Regions from separate parts of the Sporosarcina sp. FA15 genome, predicted to be linked through region 1. Evidence: a T-box and tRNA genes for the amino acid it is inferred to sense, from the RefSeq annotation. Region 1 holds a T-box; the other holds one or more tRNA genes.
What was found. A T-box is a leader RNA that pairs with one kind of tRNA and senses whether it is charged. The one in region 1 lies ahead of thrS (threonine--tRNA ligase), so its partner is inferred to be a tRNA-Thr.
Positions count from the first base shown of each region.

Region 2: it has a tRNA-Thr gene. The T-box ahead of thrS (threonine--tRNA ligase) is inferred to sense a tRNA for this amino acid. The anticodon was not compared.

Region 1 is NZ_CP188818.1:1,363,789-1,374,290, reverse strand. Features, by position in the region: gene ACP8HG_RS06540 (GNAT family N-acetyltransferase) at 275-787, shown strand; gene ACP8HG_RS06535 (helix-turn-helix domain-containing protein) at 1,232-2,026, shown strand; gene ACP8HG_RS06530 (LL-diaminopimelate aminotransferase) at 2,274-3,512, shown strand; gene dapF (diaminopimelate epimerase) at 3,526-4,437, shown strand; gene glnA (type I glutamate--ammonia ligase) at 4,440-5,765, shown strand; gene asnB (asparagine synthase (glutamine-hydrolyzing)) at 5,829-7,679, shown strand; T-box leader at 8,601-8,825, shown strand; gene thrS (threonine--tRNA ligase) at 8,875-10,502, shown strand, end outside.
Region 2 is NZ_CP188818.1:4,320,764-4,331,265, forward strand. Features, by position in the region: rRNA gene ACP8HG_RS20525 (23S ribosomal RNA) at 1-496, shown strand, start outside; rRNA gene rrf (5S ribosomal RNA) at 643-758, shown strand; tRNA gene ACP8HG_RS20535 (tRNA-Asn) at 803-877, shown strand; tRNA gene ACP8HG_RS20540 (tRNA-Ser) at 882-973, shown strand; tRNA gene ACP8HG_RS20545 (tRNA-Glu) at 997-1,071, shown strand; tRNA gene ACP8HG_RS20550 (tRNA-Val) at 1,237-1,312, shown strand; tRNA gene ACP8HG_RS20555 (tRNA-Met) at 1,381-1,455, shown strand; tRNA gene ACP8HG_RS20560 (tRNA-Met) at 1,537-1,611, shown strand; tRNA gene ACP8HG_RS20565 (tRNA-Asp) at 1,615-1,690, shown strand; tRNA gene ACP8HG_RS20570 (tRNA-Phe) at 1,750-1,825, shown strand; tRNA gene ACP8HG_RS20575 (tRNA-Thr) at 1,839-1,914, shown strand; tRNA gene ACP8HG_RS20580 (tRNA-Tyr) at 1,928-2,012, shown strand; tRNA gene ACP8HG_RS20585 (tRNA-Trp) at 2,018-2,091, shown strand; tRNA gene ACP8HG_RS20590 (tRNA-His) at 2,119-2,194, shown strand; tRNA gene ACP8HG_RS20595 (tRNA-His) at 2,231-2,306, shown strand; tRNA gene ACP8HG_RS20600 (tRNA-His) at 2,341-2,416, shown strand; tRNA gene ACP8HG_RS20605 (tRNA-Gln) at 2,427-2,498, shown strand; tRNA gene ACP8HG_RS20610 (tRNA-Gly) at 2,503-2,577, shown strand; tRNA gene ACP8HG_RS20615 (tRNA-Cys) at 2,586-2,659, shown strand; tRNA gene ACP8HG_RS20620 (tRNA-Leu) at 2,701-2,781, shown strand; gene ACP8HG_RS20625 (SRPBCC family protein) at 2,960-3,412, shown strand; gene ACP8HG_RS20630 (hypothetical protein) at 3,746-4,261, opposite strand; gene ACP8HG_RS20635 (B3/B4 domain-containing protein) at 4,291-4,983, opposite strand; gene queG (tRNA epoxyqueuosine(34) reductase QueG) at 5,040-6,179, shown strand; gene trmL (tRNA (uridine(34)/cytosine(34)/5-carboxymethylaminomethyluridine(34)-2'-O)-methyltransferase TrmL) at 6,297-6,770, shown strand; gene ACP8HG_RS20650 (hypothetical protein) at 7,118-7,390, shown strand; gene ACP8HG_RS20655 (NCS2 family permease) at 7,439-8,740, opposite strand; gene ACP8HG_RS20660 (aldo/keto reductase) at 8,897-9,721, shown strand; gene ACP8HG_RS20665 (methyl-accepting chemotaxis protein) at 9,858-10,502, shown strand, end outside.

The DNA of each region.
Region 1 (10,502 bases):
TGTGTTATTACCGTTCTATAAGTAATAAAAACCCTTTGTACGAATTTCACTATCAGATTTGTATTGATTGAAAGGTCATTCAACAATCCTAATAAACTGCCTCTATAAAATGGGCATGCTCAACAATTGTTCTTTGTATTGTGATTCTACAATAAGAAGGTAGAATTTAGAATAGTAGCTACGTTTAACTGTGAAAAATTGGAGAGAAAAATCAACAATAACATTTACCAAAGCTGATAAAATCACAGAAATTGAGTTAACAATAAATAAGTAGGTGAAAAAAGTGGAAATTGTATATGAGACTAAACGTTTATATCTATGTGTGTTTAATGACTCTCACTTAGATTCAGTGAAAAAGTTTTGGGGTGATGAAGAAGTGATGGCGTTATGCGATGGTGCTTCTTCAAGTGATGTGTTGGGCCGAGTTATCGAAGGCTATAGGAAATGTCATGAAATTAACGGTTTATCCGTGTACGCAGTAAAAGATAAAGAATCTAAAGAAATTATAGGTGCTGCTGGATTTAATTGTGTGAATTCATTAAGCAATGTGGAATTAATTTATCATTATAGTAAAAAGTCTTGGGGCAAAGGTTTCGCAACAGAAGCGGCGTATGCTTGTGTAGAAATCGCCATAAATCATGGGGAAGTACAGGTTATCACTGCTTCTGCAAGTCCAGAGAATAAAGGGTCTTTAAAAGTATTAGAAAAGATTGGATTTCCTTTTAAATGCATGAAATGGTTTGAAGATACAGAGCAAGAAGAACTTTATTATGAATATAGGATATAGAAGTTATAAATAATCTACGAACTATAATGAATTGATAATAAAAAAATCTCTAAAACCTCTTTTCTTTTTTTCCTATTTCGTGATAGAGTTGTCCCTTATGCTTCACGCGCAACTCTGATTTCGCTTTTTATGTTACCGTCGCGCGTATGTATCAACGGTTGAAATACTGTTGCTTTAAAAAACAGTTTGACAATCACCTCAAGATGGGCAAATTTTTCATACCTACTTGCTATCTGTGCTTGGAAGCTTTATGCGGTACATCTACGACATATAATAGCAAGTAAAGGATTTCTATCCATTTAAGACTGTATTGAATACACTGTTGATAGTAATTTTAGCGAGTTTTACCGAATATGGTTACATAGAGTTAATCGAAGACAAAAGGTAGACGAGCATTATTAGGAATTACCTAAAAAGGTTTGCTGAAAAATAAGGGGGTGCTGCATGTTAGATTTGAATCCGGATCAATTTATTTTGAAACCGGCATTTGCCACTATTCATTGTGAGCCGACTTGGAAATGGAAAAAGCGCGATAAACCGTTCCCTAATTATGATTTATTTTATGTTTGGAGCGGTGAAGGAATATTGGTACTAAACGGAAAGTCTTATGATATACAAAAAGGGCACTGTTTTCTTTTTAAACATGGAGACGTGACAACTGCCACGCATAATCCCCAAGACCCCCTAGTATTAACCTATATTCATTTCGACTTAACTGAAACACCACAATTGGTCCCTACCGCCCATCGGATGGTTGAAAATACTTTCAGTTTTGAATCACTCTTAACTCAATACGTTCGCTTGTTATTAGTGAAAACATTTGGAATGGAAATAGAGGCAAAGCTCATCTTAAAGCAACTAATGATTCACCTATTGAGAGCAGAAGAAGAAGAAGAAAAGGTAGAGCAAATGGCTTACACGAGCAATATCTTGCTGGAAACTGTTCGGGAAATAGCTAACTATATTCAGCAGCATCCCGGTGAACAACATTCAATTGGAAGTTTAGCAGCTCGAGCCAATCTTTCTCCAAGATATTTTTCTCTGAAGTTTAAACAAATAATTGGCCATACGGTTAGATCATATATCATTCGTTCGCGCATTGAACGAGCGGAACATTTACTCCGTTATTCAGGTATGACAGTGACAGAAGCTGCGTATGTCCTTGGATACAGCGATCTCCATTTTTTCAGCAGACAATTTAAAAAGTACACAGGTAAAAACCCTTCAGAAATTCGTTAAACTCGCCAGGCTCTTATGCTTGGCTTTTTTTATTGCAAATTTACGGTATCACTAAAAAAGTGCAAATGTTTAAGCAATAAGTCTAAATCAATTCCATTTAATAATCGATATTATAAAAGTAGAAAATGAATTCAAATAGTAGAGGAGAACAGAGGTAGGTTGGGCTATTCAAGAAGTATGGAGGTAGTCATTGAATGTAATGAGTACATCATAAGCAAAATGTCATGAATGTTTTGGGGGAATAGATATGTCAGCTGATTATATACAACAACTGTTTGCAGACCGTTTAGGGGGTCCGCAATTTGGTTTAAAAGAGGAAATCTATAAATTTGAAAAAATAAAAAGAATAAAAAAAGAAGCATTGCAGGCAAATCCTCATATGGAATTGATCGATCTTGGCGTTGGAGAGCCTGATGCAATGGCAGATGAAGCAGTTGTGGAAATATTGGCAGAAGAAGCAAAGAAGCCTGAAAATCGCATGTATGCGGATAATGGGATAGTTGAGTTGAAGCATGCAGCTGCCAAATATATGAAACATGTATTTGGAGTGTATGACCTCGACCCAGAAACCGAAATCAACCATTCGATCGGATCAAAGTCAGCCTTGGCGATGCTTCCTGCAGCCTTCATCAATTCTGGTGATATTACACTTATGCCATCGCCCAGTTATCCTATTTTAGGCACTCACACAGAATACTACGGAGGAGAAATTGTCCATCTGCCGCTATTGGAGAGTAATTCATTTCTGCCAAAACTAGATTCATTGAATGAGGGTATTCTCAAGAAAGCGAAGCTACTTTACTTGAATTATCCGAACAACCCAACAGGGGCTGTAGCAACTGTAGAATTCTTTGAGGAAGTAGTCCAATTTGCAAAGAAAAATCAATTGATCGTTGTGCATGATGCTTCTTATGCTGCTCTCGTATTCGATGATGAAAAGCCGTTAAGCTTCCTTTCTGTACCCGGGGCAAAGGAGGTTGGAATAGAGCTTCATTCCTTATCGAAATCATTCAATATGACAGGCTGGCGCATTGGTTTTATGGCAGGAAATTCGAAACTTGTCAAAGTGATTAAGACAGTGAAGGACACTATTGACTCTGGTCAATTTATCGCCATACAAAAAGCAGCGGCATTTGCCCTTTCTCATCCAGAAATTACAGAACAAACTGTAGCTAAGTATTCACTGCGTCACAATCTTTTGGAAAAAGTTTTACGTGAGTGTGGCTTTAATGTTAAAAAACCGAAAGGATCATTTTTCTTATATACAAAGATACCAAAAGCGGTAGCAAGCGGTCCTCACTTTCAGTCAGCGGAAGAGTTTAGCCAATATTTATTACGTGAACATTTAATATCCAGTGTTCCATGGGATGATGCCGGACACTATGTGCGATTTTCGGTTACGTTTCAAGCGAAAGGAGTGAAAGAAGAGCAACGAGTAATCACTGAAATCAAAGCGAGGTTGAGTACATCCAAATTCATCTTTTAAGGGGGGGATAAAGTTGTTGTTTACTAAAATGCATGGTTTGGGAAACTCCTACGTTATTTTCAATCAATTAGAAACTGAAATGGACTACCAAGACTATAATCAGCTTGCTCAAATAGTATCTGATGTGAACTTCGGTATCGGGTCTGACGGCATAATAATAATAGGCTCTTCGGATATAGCAGATTTTCAAATGAGAATTTTTAACGTGGATGGATCGGAAGCAAGGAATTGTGGCAACGGCTTGCGTTGTGTAGCAAAGATTCTTTTTGATCAAAAGTACGCTACAACATCTCCTTTTACAATTGAAACGTTGGGTGGGGTGGTGAGTTTGGAAGTAGATGTAGACCATGAAAAGTACGTGCAGTATGTAACTGTTGATATGGGCGAGCCCAAACTACTAAAAAATAGGATACCGATGCAAGGAGATCCATTCTCGGTTGCGATAAATGAACCGCATTCTTTTGGAGGAGATGTGTATTACGTGACTTGTGTATCGATTGGGAATCCACACGCAATCATGTTTGTTGATGATGTGAATGAAGTGCCATTAGATAAAATAGGTCCTGTAATTGAACACTCTGATTTGTTCCCGGAACGAATAAACGTCGGAATTGTTCATGTCAAGAACAGCCAAGAAATTGATTATCGAGTGTGGGAACGTGGATCGGGTATAACAATGGCTTGCGGAACAGGGGCTTGCGCTGCGGTAGTAGCTGCCACATTAAACGATATGTTGGATAGACATCTTCCGATAACCGTTCATCTACCTGGAGGAGACTTGACGGTAAGCTGGGATGAACATGGCCACATTTGGAAAAGAGGAAAAGCAACATATATCTGCCATGGAGAATTGGGGAGAGACACCTATATTAATGGTTCAGTAATCGATGAAGGCAATGATTTTAGACAAAAGGGGAGGATCTAAGTATGAACAGAGAATCTATTTTAGATTTGGCTAAGATGCAAAATGTAAGGTATGTTCGACTACAATTTACAGACTTATTCGGAAAAATTAAAAATGTTGAAATTCCGATTAGTCAGTTGCCGAAAGCACTCGATAACAAAATGATGTTTGATGGCTCATCAATTGAAGGATTTGTACGTATTGAAGAATCTGATATGTATTTATACCCAGATTTAGATACGTTTATTATATTTCCTTTTACAACAGAAAAAGGAAAGATCGCGCGTCTCATCTGTGATATTTATCATCCAGATGGAACACCATTTGAAGGTGACCCTCGCAATAATCTCAAAAGGATTTTAAATGAAATGAAAGTACTTGGGTTTTCTGATTTCAATGTTGGACCTGAACCTGAATTTTTCTTATTTAAACTCAATGACAAGGGTGAACCATCATTGGAATTGAATGATCATGGCGGTTATTTTGATCTTGCACCAACTGACTTAGGGGAAACTTGCCGTCGCGATATCGTATTTGAACTGGAAGAAATGGGATTTGAGATTGAAGCTTCCCATCATGAAGTAGCACCGGGCCAGCATGAAATTGACTTTAAATATCAAAGTGCCATAAGAGCCTGTGATGATATTCAAACCTTTAAGCTTATCGTTAAAACAATTGCTCGCAAACATGGGCTACACGCGACATTTATGCCTAAACCATTATTCGGCATAAATGGATCTGGCATGCATTGTAACTTGAGCTTATTCAAAAATGGCGAAAATGCATTTTATGATCCAAACGGGTCGCTAGAAATAAGTGATACTGCAAGAAATTTTGTGGCAGGAATTCTGAAACATGCTCAGAGTTTTACTGCTATTACAAACCCTACTGTAAACTCCTACAAAAGGTTAGTTCCCGGGTATGAGGCGCCATGCTATGTGGCTTGGTCAGCAAGAAATAGAAGTGCACTTATTCGAATCCCCGCATCACGTGGAATGAGTACACGTGTAGAGGTTCGTAGTGTTGACCCTGCTGCAAATCCATATTTAGCCATGGCAGTCTTGTTAGCTGCGGGATTAGATGGCATTAAAAATAAATTAACACCTCCTGAAACAATTAACAAAAATATCTATTTGATGTCAAAAGAAGAACGGGAAAAAACCGGAATCATTGATTTGCCGGCTACTTTAGCTGAGGCACTAAAAAAATTAAAAGCAGACAAAGTGATTACTCAAGCTATAGGCAGCCATTTGTTGGAACGGTTTATTGAAGCAAAAGAAATTGAATGGGATATGTATAGGACACAAGTACACCCATGGGAACGCGATCAATATCTGTCGCAATATTAATGAAGCGGTGGATAGTGAAAAAAAGCTAATATGTAAATTTCTAATGAGAAGGAGTGATTGCGAGTGTGTGGAATAACAGGATGGATTGATTGGCATCAAGATTTGACACAGCAAGTATTCATTGTGGAAAAGATGGCGAATTCATTGGCGAAGCGTGGTCCGGATGCTTCTAATGTATGGAGTTCGCGCCATCTGTTACTTGGTCATACCCGGCTTATAGTTGTCGATCCTGCCGGAGGTATACAGCCGATGTCAATAGAAAAAAACAACCATACTTTTACTATCGTATATAACGGAGAGCTTTATAATACAGAAGAAATTAGAAAGGAATTACTACAAAGAGGGTACTCTTTTCAGTCATATTCCGATACGGAAGTGTTACTGACGGCATATATCGAGTGGGGAGAAAATTGCGTTATGCATCTAAATGGAATTTTTGCATTTGCTGTTTGGGATCAACACCGAGAGCAGCTTTTTATGGCAAGAGACCGACTTGGTGTCAAACCTCTATTTTATCGTGAAGAAAACGAATCGCTCATATTTGGTTCAGAGATTAAAGCAATACTTGCACATCCAAAAGTGAAAAGTGAAGTGGACAGAGAGGGGTTTCAGGAAATATTTGGATTAGGTCCATCCCGGACTCCTGGTCATGGTGTCTTTCGGGGCATTAATGAACTTCGCCCAGCTCATGCATTAATTTACAATCGAAATGGACTGAAAACTTGGCGGTATTGGAATGTAGAAAGCAAAAAGCATCATCATACGTTAGATGAGACGGCTGAACAAGTAAAAATTCTTGTAAAGGATGCCGTTGAGCGCCAGTTAGTTGCTGATGTACCTGTTTGTACATTCTTATCTGGAGGAATTGATTCGAGTGCTATTAGTTCATTTGCTTCAGAATATTTTAAAAAAGAGGGACGCGGTACCCTTCATACGTACTCCATTGACTACGAGCACAACAATCAATATTTCAAAGCGAGTTCCTTTCAGCCTGATCAAGATGCACCATGGATAGAGAAAATGCAACAATATTTGGGGTCTATTCATCACTCGGCTATTATAAATAATGATCAGCTGGCAAATCTGTTGGAAGAAGCAGTGATGATGAGAGATTTACCTGGTATGGCAGACGTAGACTCATCATTGTTATGGTTTTGCGAACAGATGAAACAAGATTATACAGTTGCATTGTCTGGTGAGTGTGCGGATGAGATCTTCGGAGGATATCCATGGTTCTATAAAGAAGAACTGCTGCACGGAAAGGAGTTTCCGTGGATGCGGTCACAAACGGAAAGACAGCAGCTGTTGCTTCCACATTGGCAAAAGAAACTCGATTTGGAAGGGTATGTGAGGGATCGCTATAACGAAACGATTAGTGAAGTGCCTCTTCTAGGGGGAGAAACCCAAATAGAAGCACGGCACCGGGAAATGTCTTATTTAAATATGATTTGGTTTATGTCAACGCTTCTGGAGCGAAAAGATCGCATGAGTATGGGAGCAAGTTTAGAAGTACGGGTTCCATTCGCCGATCACCGAATTGTTGAATATGCCTGGAACATACCGTGGGAAATGAAAATGCTGAACGGCCAAGAGAAAGGAATATTACGAAAGGCTTTAGAAGGAGTACTTCCTAATGAAATTCTATACCGGAAAAAGAGTCCGTACCCTAAAACACATCATCAAACATATATGAAACTCGTAAAGACTAAGTTAAACAACATCCTAGATAATAAAACATCTCCCCTACTAGAACTTGTCTCAAAACAAAGAGTCAAGGACATCATCGATTCAGACGGATCCTCATTCAAAGTTCCTTGGTTCGGTCAGCTTATGACAGGCCCCCAACTCATCGCCCACCTATCCCAAATTAACATGTGGTTAGTAAACTACAACATAAACATCATTGATAACTAATCTCCTTCGTTCTTTATTGTTATTAAGTGGCCGCAAGCAGCAAACGTTTTATGTCAGTGACTCCGCTCATTTATATAGCTTGCTTGACGTGTGAATAAAGTAACCCCACGGGAATTAGCATAATCCTTGGGGTTATTATTCCCATATTATTTCGTTCAAAAGGTTTTTTCGCTTACCTTAAGAAAGAGAGGAAACCCCTGAGAATATAACCACAAAATGAACATGGATTTCAGGATATATTCATAATTAATTACTCCTTTGACGTAGCTAATGAAATTATAAATACTGCTGAATTTAATTGTATGAATTTATTAAGTAATATAGAATTAACTTATCATTATAATGAAAAATATAGTGGCAAAGGTTTCGCAAGAGAAACAGCGTAGTCTTACTTAGAAATTGCCGGAAATCATGTAGAAGTGCACGTGTACACAGCATCTGGAAGTCCTGATAGTCAAAGGTCACTAAAGGTATTGGAAAAGGTCGGCTTTACTTTTTTAGGTATGAAATGATTTGAGGATACGGGCCAGTATGAACCTAACTATGAGTATCCTTTTTAACTAATCATACATAAACTGTATTGGATACAACCAAAAAAAGCTTGATAATCCATTTTCTTTGTTGTAGGATATTAACTAATTCGATTTCAATGAATTTTAACTATACTTGTAACAGCGATGATAAAGACATGAATTGTTTTGATGGTTTCCAGAGAGGGAAGTATTGCTGAAATCTTCCTAACTTAGAAAAACAATTTACCACTTTTGAGCTGCATGAAGCCGTCTATGCTACGTTACAGCACCATGAGCAAACGCCATTGTTGGATGGTGTTAGAAATTTGGGTGGAATCACGAGCAAACACACTCGTCCCTTTACTAGGGATGGGTGTGTTTATTTGTATAGAAATATAACTGAATAACGATAAAAGCGATGACAAAGACATGAATTATTTTGATGGTTTCCAGAGAGGGAAGTATTGCTGAGAACTTCCTAACGCAGAAGATAATTTACCACTTTTGAGCTGTATTAGTGAAATGAAGTAACTAATTCCGTTAATGCTACGTTACAGCGCCATGAGTTAACACCATTGTTGGATGGTGTTAGAAATTTGGGTGGAATCACGGGTAAATCATACTCGTCCCTTTATTTGGGACGGGTATTTTTTTATACAAAAAATTGGATGGGGTGTTTTAAGATGAATGACAAGCAAATTGAGATTCGATTTCCAGACAGTAGCCGAAAGAATTTTCCTCTAGGTATTACATTAGCGGATATTGCACAGTCCATTAGCTTAAGTTTGAGAAAGAATGTTGTAGCGGGAAAAGTGAATGAACAATTATATGATTTATCACAATGCATTATGGAGGATGCTGCGATTACACTTTTCACAAAGGAATCGATAGAAGGACTCGAAGTTCTAAGGCACACAACTGCACATGTGCTAGGGCAGGCGGTTAAAAGACTTTATGACGATTCGAAGTTAGGGATTGGACCCATAATTGAACACGGTTTTTACTATGACCTTCTATCGGATACAAGCGTCACTTCGAATGATTTAGTAATGATTGAAAAAAAGATGCAAGCTATTATCGAAGAAGATTTGAAAATTGAACGTATAGAAGTCACGTATGGAGAGGCAGAAGAACTATTTGAGAAGCGTGGCGAATTGTTTAAGTTAGAACTATTAAAAGACATACCAGCGGACGAGAAAATTTCCCTTTATAAACAAGGAGAATTTATAGACCTTTGCCGCGGACCACATTTACCGTCAACTGGATGGATAAAAGCATTCAAGTTAACGCAGGTGTCAGGTGCTTATTGGCGGGGAGATAGTGATAATCAAGTGATGCAACGTATCTATGGAATTTCCTTTTTGAAAAAGAAAGACTTAGAACAGCATTTGTATTTTTTGGAGGAAGCAGAAAAAAGGGATCATCGAAAACTTGGAAAGCAACTTGAATTATTCATGTTCTCTGAGGAAGCACCAGGCATGCCGTTCTATTTACCGAATGGGCAGATAATACGCACTGAGCTAGAGAACTTTTCACGTGCACTTCAGACGAAGGCGGGGTACGCAGAAGTCCGCACGCCTTTCATGATGAATCAACGTCTGTGGGAGCAATCGGGGCACTGGGATCATTACCATGAGAATATGTATTTTTCAGAAGTGGAAAACGCAAAATTTGCGATGAAGCCGATGAACTGTCCTGGCCATATGCTAATTTTCAAAAATAGTCTTCATTCATACCGTGATTTACCAATACGTATGGCTGAATTCGGTCAAGTCCATCGCCATGAATTTAGTGGTGCTCTTAACGGACTATTAAGGGTTCGAACATTTTGCCAAGACGATGCGCATATTTTTGTGAGACATAATCAAATTAAAAGCGAAATAAAGCAAGTTATTCATCTTATTGATGAAGTTTATCGAACTTTTGGTTTTGAATATTCGATTGAACTTTCAACTAGGCCAGAACAATCACTAGGAAGTGATGAGATTTGGAATGATTCAGAAGAGGCTCTAAAGAATGTATTAGAGGATCTAGCGGTTACTTATCAATTAAATGAGGGGGATGGTGCATTTTACGGACCAAAAATTGACTTCCATATTAAAGATGCACTTGGACGCAGCCACCAATGCGGCACAATTCAACTCGATTTCCAAATGCCTGAAAAGTTTGACCTCACGTATATTGATGAAAACAACGAAAAAGTTCGGCCGGTGGTCATTCACCGTGCAATTTTTGGCTCAATCGATCGTTTTTTCGGCATACTGATTGAACATTTTGCAGGTGCTTTTCCAACATGGCTCGCTCCTAGGCA
Region 2 (10,502 bases), 1.7 Mb from region 1:
CGCATGGAAGGGCCATCGCTCAACGGATAAAAGCTACCCCGGGGATAACAGGCTTATCTCCCCCAAGAGTCCACATCGACGGGGAGGTTTGGCACCTCGATGTCGGCTCATCGCATCCTGGGGCTGTAGTCGGTCCCAAGGGTTGGGCTGTTCGCCCATTAAAGCGGTACGCGAGCTGGGTTCAGAACGTCGTGAGACAGTTCGGTCCCTATCCGTCGCGGGCGCAGGAAATTTGAGAGGAGCTGTCCTTAGTACGAGAGGACCGGGATGGACATACCTCTGGTGTACCAGTTGTCTTGCCAAAGGCATCGCTGGGTAGCTATGTATGGACGGGATAAATGCTGAAAGCATCTAAGCATGAAGCCCCCCTCGAGATGAGATTTCCCATTACGCAAGTAAGTAAGATCCCTCAAAGAAGATGAGGTTGATAGGTCTGGGGTGGAAGCACGGCGACGTGTGGAGCTGACGGATACTAATCGATCGAGGACTTAACCAATTTTGAAAAGGGCTTGATTACCCTGATTCTGTGTAGCACAATGTCTGTTTTATTCAGTTTTGAGCGAACAAAATTAATTATTTTGTAAAAACGCTTGCAAGTAACAACAAGACATGATATAATTAATCTTGTCTTGTGGAAAATAGTTCAGTGACGATTGCGAAGAGGTCACACCCGTTCCCATACCGAACACGGAAGTTAAGCTCTTCAGCGCCGATGGTAGTTGGGGGTTTCCCCCTGTGAGAGTAGGACGTCGCTGGTCTGTTAGTCCAAAAGAAGATACTTAATGTATGTTCTTAATATTATTCCGCAGTAGCTCAGTGGTAGAGCAATCGGCTGTTAACCGATCGGTCGTAGGTTCGAGTCCTACCTGCGGAGCCATTTAGGAGAGCTGTCCGAGTGGCCGAAGGAGCATGATTGGAAATCATGTAAGCGGCTAACGCTGTTTCAAGGGTTCAAATCCCTTGCTCTCCGCCAGATTCATATAAATGATAAATTAAGGCCCCTTGGTCAAGCGGTTAAGACACCGCCCTTTCACGGCGGTATCACGGGTTCGAATCCCGTAGGGGTCACCATAACTTTTTAGAAATTCATCATTAAGCACGTAGACTTTAATTCAGTAATTCGAGCATAGCACACTCTCGTTAAAATTGGGAGAAGGAAGGAGCGTACATTAGTACGTGACTGACTGAGCGAATGAAGCTGACAAAGAGATGCGCCGCTTATCGCAATTTTACCCAGGAGGATTAGCTCAGCTGGGAGAGCACCTGCCTTACAAGCAGGGGGTCGGCGGTTCGAGCCCGTCATCCTCCACCATTAAGTTTTTTAAGCAGATTCACCGCTTAAAGAAACTTACATATATTTAATTATATAAATACTATTGTCGCGGGGTGGAGAAGTGGTATCTCGTCGGGCTCATAACCCGAAGGTCGCAGGTTCAAATCCTGCCCCCGCAACCAAATTTTATCATGATACAGCAGATCATATAGCTGACATGTAAATCATTAGCTCTTTATCAAATGAATACATTATATTGTTGTCGCGGGGTGGAGAAGTGGTATCTCGTCGGGCTCATAACCCGAAGGTCGCAGGTTCAAATCCTGCCCCCGCAACCAAATGGTCCCGTGGTGTAGCGGTTAACATGCCTGCCTGTCACGCAGGAGATCGCCGGTTCGATCCCGGTCGGGACCGCCATTTTTATTTTTCTTATAAGGTTTAGAATAAGCTAATATCTTAATGTAAACCAAATATGTGGCTCAGTAGCTCAGTCGGTAGAGCAAAGGACTGAAAATCCTTGTGTCGGCGGTTCGATTCCGTCCTGAGCCACCATTTTAATATTTGTGCCGGAGTAGCTCAACTGGTAGAGCAACTGACTTGTAATCAGTAGGTTGAGGGTTCAAGTCCTTTCTCCGGCACCATTTACACCTATATGGTGGGGTAGCGAAGTGGCTAAACGCGGCGGACTGTAAATCCGCTCCCTACGGGTTCGGCGGTTCGAATCCGCCCCCCACCACCAGTTTTAGGGGCATAGTTTAACGGTAGAATAGAGGTCTCCAAAACCTTTGATGTGGGTTCGATTCCTACTGCCCCTGCCATTTTTTTTAGTATAATCTAATATTATGGCGATTGTGGTGAAGTGGTTAACACATCGGATTGTGGTTCCGACACTCGAGGGTTCGATTCCCTTCAGTCGCCCCATTTATCTATCCAATTAAAACAAACTTATATATCATGGCGATTGTGGTGAAGTGGTTAACACATCGGATTGTGGTTCCGACATTCGAGGGTTCGATTCCCTTCAGTCGCCCCATTTTATATTCAATTAAAACAAACTAGATATCATGGCGATTGTGGTGAAGTGGTTAACACATCGGATTGTGGTTCCGACACTCGAGGGTTCGATTCCCTTCAGTCGCCCCATTTATCTTTTTGGGGTATAGCCAAGCGGTAAGGCAACGGACTTTGACTCCGTCACTCGTTGGTTCGAATCCAGCTACCCCAGTTTCGCGGAAGTAGTTCAGTGGTAGAATACGACCTTGCCAAGGTCGGGGTCGCGGGTTCGAATCCCGTCTTCCGCTCCATCATCTACGGCGGCATAGCCAAGCGGTAAGGCATGGGTCTGCAACACCCTTACCACCGGTTCGATTCCGGTTGCCGCCTCCAATTTTCTTATGTATCGTTGTTCGTAAACTAAATAGTGTTATGCCCGAGTGGTGGAATGGCAGACACGTCGCACTCAAAATGCGATGCCGTAAGGCGTGCCGGTTCAAGTCCGGCCTCGGGTATCAGATGAAAAACACAACTTCGGTTGTGTTTTTTTGTGTTTAATTTCTACTATATAAGTTGACTTAACTGAGTGAACGTGGGCTTTGGCTACCCCTAGCACTTTAAAGAATTCAATGTAATTTAATTCTTTATTTCAATATATATTTAGATAAAAGAATAGAGAGTAGGGGAAACATTATGCCATTAATTGAACACCAGGAGTTCATTCAAGCCTCGGTAGAACGTTGCTTTGATCTTGCCCGAGACGTGGATATTCATACCCGTACAACAGAGGGGACGAAAGAGAAGGCTGTCGGTGGGGTGACAACAGGTTTATTGCTGGCCGGGGATATTGTTACATGGGAGGCCGTTCATTTCGGTATAAGACAAAGACTAACTGCCAAAGTAACGGTGATGGATATACCGTATATGTTTGAAGACATAATGGTGAAAGGAGCATTCCAATCTTTTCACCATATTCATGAGTTTATTGAGAAGGATAATGGCACTCTGATGATTGACAGATTTCAATATAGATCACCCTGTGGAGTGATTGGTGTTATTGCGGATAAGTTGTTTTTGGAAAGCTATATGAGAAACTTTATTGTGAGTCGAGCAAGAGCTCTGAAGCATATTGCAGAAAATGAGTAAGAGGCATTTCATCAGGAAAAGTCGACTTGATAAACTTGGTGGCACAAGTTTTCTAGAGAGTGGAACCTGGACGTTACTAATAGATGGTGAGAAAACACAGCGGTTCAAAAATGGGTAGTAAACAAAATCGCTCCTTACCGCCGAAGCGTAAGGAGCGATTTTCATAGAGGGGATCCGATGACACTAGTTTGGGTTGTCCATTGCAATTGCCTTGGTTGGTCATTGGGGATTGGTCACAAAGTAAATGGTGACAGGTTATTGGTTTGCCTGCAATTTAAATTGGATTGATCCCTACTCTATGCCCTGGAGAGGAGTCTCACCTTTCCAAGGGCATTAAAAGTACTTCGTATCATCAAATTTCAAGACAATCGAATAGTTTTTTGCATTAATAGAATTAGATAACTTATGTGCATCCTTTTCTGCTTGCAATGATTTCACCCGATAATCCTCAGGATCGAATAAAGCAACACGGTATACGACCGTACCTTCAGAGTAGCCGTATTGAATCTCTTCTTTTTCTGCCATAGAGAGTTCTTTGTAAAAGCGGGCTTTTGCACGTAATTGTATGGCAAGTTCAATCGCTTCGACAATCGCAAGTTGTTGCCCTTGGAACTCGATTTCATTATCGATATTGGCACGATACATGAGACGGTCGAGCACTCGACTATCTAAACGGACTTCATCCAATTCTGTTTCTACGATTTTAAGGCTACGTGGTCCTTGATCAGGGGTGTTGCCTTTTTCTACATTCGTAAAGGCTACGCGTCTCATTTCATCTTCAAGCTCATGAATTCGTTTTGTTAAAACACTTTTTAATTTTACAGCTTCAGCGAGTGTTATGTTGCTCACTTGTTCATTCCCCCCATTTAGAAACATTGTCAGTCAACTATAATGGAAGTTTGTCCCTCGTGCAAAACATATGAACGAACATCTCCACCACTAAGACTAGTAAACATGTTCCCACATGCTGTTGTCAGTTCAAACGCTTCAGTAGCATCCATGGACGGGCGTAGGAAGAAGATATGTAACGCGTCTGTCGTATCTTCTGTTACAGCGCTACGTATAGAATCGACATATGGACTACCGAATGGGCTATAATCATCTTTTAACAGTAGAATGTTTTGTAATGAATTAAAACGACCATTCAATCCATCATATCCATCCTCTTCTGTCCCTGAAGTAACGACTATATCGCCGACAATTTTTTCGAGGTCATAGATGCCTACTGGAATTTCGTGCTGCAAGGAAAAGAAGTTATTCAAGTCGACAGCATTGTGGAATGGATCGATGTAGTTTTGCTTCTTAATCCGGCGCATAAGTGCTTCTGTAGAATGACGGTATCGATTAGGGTCTGCGCCAAGTGCTTTCCACACAGTACGCCATTCTTTAATGCCAGGGAATTCGGGGACGGACTTGTTCTCCAGCTCAAAGAAAAGTTGCTCTTGGAATAATTGCAATTTTCCTTTTAGCATTTGAGGCGATTCTGACACTGTAATTTTGGTATAATGATTAATGCCCAATTTTAATCCGGGTACGGCACCTAAAAGCTTCATATCCATTTCAATAATCAATGACTTCACCCTTTATATAGTTTAATTCAATAGTAGCATAGTGGAGGCGATACAGTGTGAATGCTGTTCAGTTGCAACAGTCAGTGAGGGACTATGCGGAGTCAATCGGCATCGACAAAATTGGTTTTACAACAGCTGCACCATTTCGTGAGTTGAAAAACCGCTTGAAGCGGCAGCAAGAACTAGGCTATCAGTCGGGTTTTGAAGAAAAGGATTTAGATAAACGGACAGAACCTGCTCTTTTGCTTGATCAAGCAGAAAGCATTATTGCAATTGCTGTAGCTTATCCATCCAAAATGGCAGATTCTCCGAGAGGAAAAAAAGGTGAGCGACGGGGCATTTTTTGTCGTGCATCGTGGGGGACAGATTATCATACGGTCCTTCGTGAGAAGCTGAGACTGCTTGAGGAATTTATACTAGAACATGCACCTGAGGCAAAGGTTCGCTCGATGGTAGATACGGGTGAGCTTGCAGACCGCGCTGTTGCAGAACGGGCGGGGATTGGATGGTCGGCAAAAAACTGTTCAATAATTACGCCGGAATTCGGTTCGTATGTGTACCTGGGTGAAATGATTACCAATATCCCTTTTGCGCCGGACGTTCCAATGGAAGATGAATGTGGGGATTGCACACTTTGTCTTGACGTATGTCCAACTGGTGCATTGATTCAGGGAGGCCAATTAAATGCGCAGCGTTGTATTGCTTTCCTTACACAGTCGAAAAAGCCAATTCCGGAAGAATTTCGTGCGGAGTTTGGTAATCGAATATACGGGTGTGATACATGTCAAACGGTATGTCCGAAAAATAAAGGAAAGCATAATTTGCATCAGCAAGCATTCCAAGCAGACCCTGAACTGGCGAAGCCGCTTCTTCAACCAGTGCTCAGGCTGTCGAATCGAGAATTTAAAGAGAAATTTGGACATGTATCAGGATCTTGGCGCGGAAAAAATCCGATTCAGCGAAATGCAATTATTGCACTCGCACATTTCAAGGAGGAGTCTGCGGTACCAGAATTGATCAGTATGTTAGAGAACGATCCGAGACCCGTCATTCGTGGTACGATTGCATGGGCACTTGGTCGAATTGGTTTGGATGAAGGATATGTAGCGATTAAGGAAGCATTATCGAAAGAGGAAGATCCGGAAGTGCGTGCTGAATTAGAAAAGGCAGCGGATACTTATATACTGAAGAAATGAATGCCTATATAAACTAAACGAAGGCTCCTTACAAGAGGCAGCAGAAGTAAATTCAATGGGGTTCTATATTTCAACAAATCTATAGTAAGAAAAAGTTTAATTGGAGGAATCACTGAGATGGCCATACACGTAGCGTTATTTGAACCACAAATCCCTGCAAACACAGGGAACATTGCAAGGACATGCGCAGGAACAGGAGCGAAACTTCATCTTGTGAAACCGCTTGGGTTTTCGACGGACGACAAAATGTTGAAACGTGCGGGGCTCGATTACTGGGAGCACGTCGATATTACATATCATGAAGGAATTCGTGAGCTATTCGCGGCGAATCCCGATGCTGTTTTTTACTTTTTGACAAAACACGGTGAAAGGACTCATACTGCATTCGATTATTCTGATGGTGCAACAGATATATTTTTCGTCTTCGGTAAAGAGACGAGCGGACTTCCTGAAGATATTTTAGAGGAGAATAAAGAACGGTGCCTTCGAATCCCGATGAACGACAACATTCGGTCGCTTAATTTATCGAACACGGCGGCGATACTTATATATGAAGCACTTAGGCAACAATCTTATCCAGGATTGGTATAAAAAAAAACGGGGCAGCCTGAAGGCATGTCCCGTTTTACTTATTGTTATTTTTTTAGGCCAGGTATCTTAACCTTGCCCGGTTTATCATCGTATCCGCCTGTGAAAATTGCAGATAGGAATGCAAAGCAAACACCTATAATTAGAATTACTGTCATGATAGGTACCTCCTGTAAATTCATTAGTAGCTTCGTTAAGTATACCCTATTTTAAATGGAATTGAAACGACCGTCAGGAAAAATTGTGACAGAGCCAAGAAAAATGAAACTTTTTGTCGGCTTATCCGTATATAACATAACGACTTAAATAATATGGAGGTAGAATATAGTATGAAAAATTACTCGACAGGAATGAAATGGATCACGGCAATTGCAGAAGGTTTTCTTGCAATTCCAATCATTGGAGGAGTTTTTGTTATAAGCTCCGGATATTCAGTGCTGGGTGTCATGTTCGTTTTACATGCCATTACGTTACTGCTTTCAATTCGGGACATGCAGGGTAAGGCAGCACCCATCCTAGGTCTCGTAACGAGCATAGTGAGTGCTATTCCGTTCATTGGCTGGTTCATGCACCTACTAACTGCAGGAGCGCTCGTAATGTCAGCTATCACTTCTAGACGGTAAATCAATATGTAAGAAATACCCTTCCGAATACTAACGGAAGGGTATTTTTTAATGTGGTAAATAGAGCAGCTGATAGGTGAACAGTACTGCGAAAATATATAACAGGATAGGAACTTGTTTTCCTTTCCCTTTCACAACTTTCAATAGCGGGTATGTGATGAAACCAAGAGCGATTCCTGTCGCAATGCTCGATGTGAGTGGCATTGTTAGAATAACGAGGAATGCTGGGAATGCTTCATCGAATGAATCCCAATCAATATCTTTCACTGCGCCAATCATCAAGCTTCCGACGATAATCAAAGCAGGAGCTGTGATTGCAGATACACCAGACAATGTACTGACGAGTGGACCGAAAAATGCCGCGACAAGGAAGAGGATAGAGACAGTCAGTGATGTCAATCCTGTCCGGCCACCTACTGCAACACCAGATGAAGATTCGATGTACGCCGTTGTTGGGCTCGTACCGAACATCGATCCGAATGTTGTTGCAACAGAATCTGCAAGTAATGCATGACGTGCACGTGGCAGCTTATTGCCTTTCATAAGGCCAGCCTGTTTTGCAACGCCAATCATCGTGCCGGTGGTATCGAACAAGGTAACGATGAGAAAGGCAAAAACCACCCCATACAAACCATGTGAAATGACGTCACCGAATGCAGTAATCGGATTCCAAACAAGAATCCCTTCCGGCAATTGAGGCATTTTCCATAAGGCACCTTCAAATTTGAGCTGACCCGTAAAGACTGCGACAATTCCGGTTAGAACCATTCCAATGAAAATCGAACCATAGATATTCAAAGTCATAAGAATAACCGTCACGAGAAGGCCGAACAAAGCGAGTAGAACGGGCGGAGACGTAAGGTCGCCAAGCTTAACAAGGTTCGCCTCATGTGGAGCGACGAGTCCAGAAAGACGCAAGCCGATAAAGGCGATGAATAACCCTATCCCAGCTGTAATCCCGAGCTTCAGACTCTCAGGAATTGATTCAATTAATTTTTCACGGAAAGAAGTCAAGGACAACAGAACAAATATTAATCCAGCTATGAATACTGCAGAAAAAGCAGTCATGTAGTCGAGTTGACCATCAGATGCGAGAACAACCGATGTAAAATAAGCATTCAATCCCATTCCTGGTGCAATTGCAATTGGATAATTGGCGAAAAGTGCCATCCAAAGTGTACCGATAACCGCAGCGATAATTGTCGCAATGAATACTTGCTCGAATGGTACGCCGGCGTCAGCAAGAATAATCGGATTGACGATGACAATATAGGCCATTGTCAAAAAAGTTGTCATACCGGCCAATACTTCCGTTTTCACAGTGGTATTATGTTTTTTTAAATGAAACAATGTAAATCTCCTTTCAGAATACGAACGAAATGAAGTACATTTACAATAATATTCGTTTTTACGGTAAAATTCAACTCTGAAATGCAATCAGGTAATTCGTAATATTCGAATGCCGCTTGTACAATTAAAGAATAAGTTTCGAAAGGGGAAATTCAAATGACAAAACGATTCAACGGAACACTTGAGCTAGCAAATGGTGTGAAAATGCCACAATTAGGACTTGGAGTCTATAAGATGACGGATCCGGGTCAGACTGTCGAAGCAATTACATACGCACTAGAAACAGGATATCGCGCAATTGACACAGCGGCAATCTATGAGAATGAAAGGGAAACGGGGGAAGCGATCCGTCACTCTGGTGTTCCAAGGGAAGAGCTGTTCATCACATCGAAGGTATGGAATACTGATCAGGGCTATGACGGGACACTCCGCGCATTCGAGACTTCATTGAAGAAATTAGGCTTAGAATATTTGGATCTATATTTGACACATTGGCCCGTGTCAGAAAAATATGTCGACACTTATAAAGCGATTGAACGGTTGTATGACGAAAAACTAATCCGTACTACTGGTGTCTCCAATCATCATGCCCATCATCTTGAAAAAATCCTTGTAAAAGCAAATGTTGCGCCTATGGTGAACCAGATTGAACTCCATCCGTATCTAACACAGGAACCGCTCCGTGCGTTTTGCGAAGAGAATGGAATTGCTGTGACGTCTTGGTCACCGCTTGCACGTGGGAAGCTACTTGCAGAACCAACGCTTCTTACTATCGGCGAACAGTACGGTAAAACACCTGCGCAAGTTATTATCAGATGGCATTTGCAAAATAATCTCATCGTTATTCCAAAGTCGGTGACACCTGAACGTATAAGTGAAAATAATGAAGTTGCCGATTTTGAACTGTCATCTGAAGAAATGGCATCGATTAACGCACTTAATCGCGATGAGCGGACGGGAACCAATCCGGATTCATACTAATTTCATCAGCGTACATGATATGTGTCATAAGTCTTAATGCTATTCATAGTATTGCAACTTTTAGCACAAATACTACATTCAAAATGAGGTATTTTATGGTATGATGAAAAAAAGGGTGTAGGAGGAATTGATTACCATGTTCAGAAGCAAGAAAAAGGGTATCGAGGATGATCGTCTTCAACTAGAAATTGACCGTTTGAAGTTGGCGTATTCGGATAAAGAACAACAGGATCAAGGACGTTTAACTGACTTAAAAAGCGAGCTGAATGCTGCTGTTAATCAGCATGAAAAAGTAAACGCGCAACATAACGTATTAGGTGAAGCAGTTAGTCAGATTGAGACAAGGTTTGAAAACGTAGGTGAACTAAGCGAAAGAACTTCGAAAAAGTCACAGGACTTGTTTGAAAAAGGTCGTTCACTTGAAGAACAATCTCATAGCATGGTTAAAGAAGCATCAGAAGGAACGAAAGAGGTAAAGGCGACAGCCGATGTAATCAAAGATTTGGGAATCCAAATTCAAGCTTCCGAACAGAACATGACGAACTTAAGCGCTAGATCAGTTGAGATACAGTCAATTGTCGGCGTCATTGAAGATATTGCAGCGCAGACAAATTTGCTTGCATTGAATGCGTCAATCGAGGCGGCACGGGCTGGAGAATCCGGAAAAGGGTTCGCGGTCGTTGCCCAAGAAGTAAGGAAACTTGCAGAAAGCACGTCGGATAGTACGGCAAACATCCAAACATTAACTTCTTCACTTCGCAATGAAATCGAGCAAGCGCTT